DNA from 2 places in the Colwellia sp. M166 genome. Region 1 is predicted to be linked to the other one. Evidence: predicted binding sites of a transcription regulator. Region 1 holds the regulator's gene; the other holds the start of a gene.
The links. Region 1 encodes FliA, which starts transcription of late flagellar genes. Its sites were predicted from a motif close to CTAAAGNTNNNNNNNNNNNNGCCGATA; they were not measured.
Positions count from the first base shown of each region.

Region 2: a site for FliA is predicted at 1,202-1,228, ahead of FGD67_RS01460 (VC2046/SO_2500 family protein). Genes of this name have one in related genera too.

Region 1 is NZ_CP040755.1:1,706,647-1,708,857, forward strand. It holds gene FGD67_RS07710 (protein phosphatase CheZ) at 1-293, opposite strand, end outside; gene cheY (chemotaxis response regulator CheY) at 324-707, opposite strand; gene FGD67_RS07720 (RNA polymerase sigma factor FliA) at 758-1,471, opposite strand; gene FGD67_RS07725 (MinD/ParA family protein) at 1,493-2,211, opposite strand, start outside.
Region 2 is NZ_CP040755.1:297,279-299,489, forward strand. It holds gene FGD67_RS01455 (ATP-binding protein) at 1-994, shown strand, start outside; gene FGD67_RS01460 (VC2046/SO_2500 family protein) at 1,262-1,795, shown strand; gene FGD67_RS01465 (YchJ family protein) at 1,792-2,211, opposite strand, start outside.

The DNA of each region.
Region 1 (2,211 bases):
ATGGTTTTATTCGCGGCTTCTTCGGTGCGACTGATGACGAAGTTTAATCTTTCTTTAGCATCAGGAATATCCGCTGTAGCTAAATCATTTAAACGTGAATCAAGATGAAAATTATTCAACGAGTCATGTAATTGCCGTGTCAATTTGCCAATTTCTGCAAACAATGCGGTGTTAATCGGACTTTGAATTTCTGCAATTAACTCATCAGCTTTATCTTGTTGATCGGTTTCTATATATTCAACCAACAATTTAGCCTGTTCCAGAGAAACATGGACACTAGTATTTGTACTCATATCACGTCCTTGCGTAACAAAATCAAATAATTAACCAAGACGTTCAAAGATTTTATCAAGTTTGCTATTTAGCGTGGCAGCGGTAAATGGTTTAACAATATAGCCATTAACACCCGCTTGAGCAGCCATAACGATTTGCTCTTTTTTCGCTTCAGCAGTTACCATTAATACCGGAATATGTGACAATTTACTGTCAGCTCTAATCGCTTTAAGTAAGTCAATCCCTTGCATGCCGGGCATATTCCAATCAGTAACCACAAAATCAAAGGCACCGTCTTTTAGCATCGGCAATGCCGTACTGCCATCATCAGCTTCTGAGATGTTGGTGAAACCCAAGTCACGTAACAAATTTTTGATTATTCGTCTCATTGTTGAGAAATCATCAACAACAAGCACTTTCATATTTTTATCCAAGGCACCCTCCGGTGAGAACATTTAAAATTATAACGATACGAGTATTCTACTTAACTTTGCCACGATTGCATACGAGCTTTTAGTCTATGCATAGCCTGACTGTGTATTTGGCTTACCCGTGATTCACTCACATCAAGTACTTGGCCAATTTCCCTCAGGTTGAGCTCTTCATCATAATATAATGACAGTACTAAAGCTTCACGCTCGGGTAAAGAGGAAATGCATTCAGCCAATGATTTTTTGAAGATACTATGCTCAATGTTAGCATAAGGTTCATCTTGTTGATGGTTATGTGCTAGTTCAATAACATCTTCGCTAACACCTAAGTCGTCAATCCCCAATATTTTACCTGAACTTACTTCATTGAGCATATGATGATATTCATTTATCGAAATATCAAGTTTTTCAGCAACTTCAATATCAGAAACATCACGACCGTATGCTGCTTCTAAATTTTTGATTGCTTCGCTGATCATCCGGCTATTTTTATGTACGGAACGAGGAACCCAGTCACCACGGCGGATCTCATCAAGCATTGCACCACGAATTCGAATACCAGCAAAGGTTTCAAAGCTAGCCCCTTTGGTATTATCAAAATTATTAGCCGCTTCGAGTAATCCTATCATGCCCGATTGAATAAGGTCATCTACGATAACACTGGCAGGTAACCGAGCAAGTAAATGATAAGCAATTCGTTTTACTAATACCGTGTGTTGCTCCAACAAAGCTGTTTTATCAACACTATAAGTATGTAATTTAACCACTATAGTTCACTTCTCTGTTGGTTAGTGTTCTAGTAACTGCTCAATAAAAAACTCTAAGTGCCCAGAAGCTTGTTGTGGCACTGGCCAACTTATAATATTCTGAGCAAGTGATTTTAGGCTAACTGCGGCAGGGGAGTCGGGAAATGCTTCAACAATCGCTTGTTGTTTTCTCACTGATTTACGGATATTTTCGTCAAAAGGTATAACAGCAACTAACTCTAAAGTAACATCCAAAAATCTGTCTGTGACTTTCGAAAGCTTAGCATATAGCTGTTGACCTTCTTTTGCACTGCGCACCATGTTAGCCACTACTTTAAATTTAAATAAACCGTGATCTCGGCTTAATAACTTCATCAGCGCATAGCAATCCGTGATTGACGTTGGCTCGTCGCATACCACTAATAAAACATCTTGTGATGCTCGACAAAAACTCAATACCATATCCGAGATGCCGGCGGCAGTATCAACAATTAAAATATCAAATTTTGTTTGCATATCGCTAAAGGCACGAATAAGACCAGCATGTTCAGCAGGTGTTAAATCGACCATAGATTGCGTGCCAGATGTAGCGGGGATAATGTTAATACCAGCGGGACCTTGAATGATAATATCATCTAACTCGCACTCGCCGGACAAAACATGAGACAAGTTACGTTGTACACGCAGACCTAGCATCACATCAACATTAGCTAAACCTAAATCAGCATCTAGTACTAAAACCCGCTTGCCTAATTTTGCTA
Region 2 (2,211 bases), 1.4 Mb from region 1:
TACTCATATCTATTATGATAATGATGCGGTAGAAATTCATCACCTGATTAACCATACGGCAATGGTGATAGTGTTAGGGCCGGCAAAAATGCCAACTAGACCCCGCATGGAAGCGTTAATTCGTGTTATTTTACTGGCTACTTTAGCTTGTTTATTATTCTTTTGGTTACGACCGCTTTCTCGTGATTTAGATCAATTGCGAAAAACTGCTATTGAATTTGGTCAAGATAGCTTTGATGTTGTCGCACCACAAGCAAGATCGACAATGACAGAGCCAATGGTGACAGCCTTTAATACCATGGCTAGTCGCATTAAGCGCTTAATTGATGCCCACAAAGAATTGTCAACAGCGGTAGCGCATGAACTGCGCACGCCATTAGCACGCTCCAAGTTTGCTTTACAGATGTTGGCGTGTACAGATGATAAAGCTAAGCAGGAAAAATATCGCACAGCAATTAGCAAAGATATTTGTGAGTTAGAGCAATTAATTAGTGAGATGCTAATTTATGCTAGTTTTGATAATGAAAAACCAACGCTGAATTTCTTTGCAGAATCGCTGGTTGAAATTGTTGAAAAACAGGTCTGTAATTATCAACAATTTGAGCAAAAATTTACCGTCAATAATCTTCTGGGCAATATAAAAGTAGAAGCCGATCGACACTTTATTAGTCGCGCCCTGAATAATTATATTTCTAATGCAATAAAATATGGCAATGGTGAAATTGATATCACTATTATGCAACATCAAGATCATTGCCAGATACGTGTCACTGATAATGGTGGTGGTGTCAGTGATGATTTCAAACGCACTATCTTTGATGCTTTTTCACGCGGTGATACTTCACGTAATAGAGAAACAGGGGGCTTTGGCTTAGGTTTAGCTATTGTTTGTCGAATTATGGAATGGCACGGTGGTAGTGCTTCAGTGATCGATAGTGAACAGGGTGGAGCAAGCTTTATTCTTAGTTGGCCAATGAAGCATGTGACTGTTTAATCTTAGGTGTGTTGAGTTTTTGGTTTATAGCGCTGTACGCTTGAAAAATCTGCTAATCAAAGCCGAGAATGTCCACAGAATCCTTGTTTCGCCTTACAGTCTTAAAAATTAGCCTATAGCAGAGGCTAATGTGAATGGGTAACTTACCTTAGGCAATATTCTGTATTCATTAGAAACTTAGTAAAATTGGTATAACTGCGATTAACACTAAAGTAATTTATCGTCCTGCCGATATTAATATTATCGGTAGTAAAACAGTAGATTATTTTGAAATCAAACGTGTTATCAAATGACATATTAGTTCATGAACTTCAGTTAGGCGAACAGCTTAATGAGAGTGTTCATCATGAACGTCGTTCTGATTTTTCGTTAATGCTCGCCATGTTAACTGACGATGTTCGAGCACACAGTCAGTTCAAATTACCGGTAACCACATCAGCAGAAAAAACCACCACATCAGAACAACTAAGAAAACATTTCCAATTACCTGATGAAGCGCCGTTAGCATTAAAAAATATTGAAGCGTTGGAAGAATTTAACCAAGCAAGTTTGGTTGAAAACCAGCAATTAGATCAACTACGTTTAGCTAATACACTGAAACCAAAACCATTGGCATTTCGTGATGATGTAAAGTATATAAATCAGCAAGTTATGGATAACACTAGTTTATATTGTCAACAAAAACATCAACAAAAATCTTCAACGCAAACACAGCAGCGAGCTGAATTTAATGTTAATGCTTGGCTTACTGCTGTACAAACAACCATTGTTAAATCACCACTTATGGAAGTTTATGCTTAAAGGCTTTTAGCACAACAGTGTTTGAATTTTTTTTCGCTACCACAAAAGCAATGGTCATTACGTTTAGGTTTTTGTACCACTTGATTGTCAGATACTGCACCATCAAGATAGCGCCATAGGCCCTGCTCAATAATAAAGTGAGACTTTTCTCGCATTTGCCAAATTTGACCTTGATGTCGATAAAAGGCTGAAAACTCTACTTGGGCACTATTATGGCTCGCTAAGTCTTTCTGATAATCACTGACTTGATGAATAATGAGTTTTAACCAGTGAGTTTGTTTAGACCACTGAGCAATATCTTCAATAGACTGTTCAACTTGGCTAGCACTCGCATAAGTCAGGAAAATATACTCAAATTGCTCGGTTGCGTAGGCACTATAGCGAGACCGCATGAGTTGTTCAGGAGATGAGGCTGA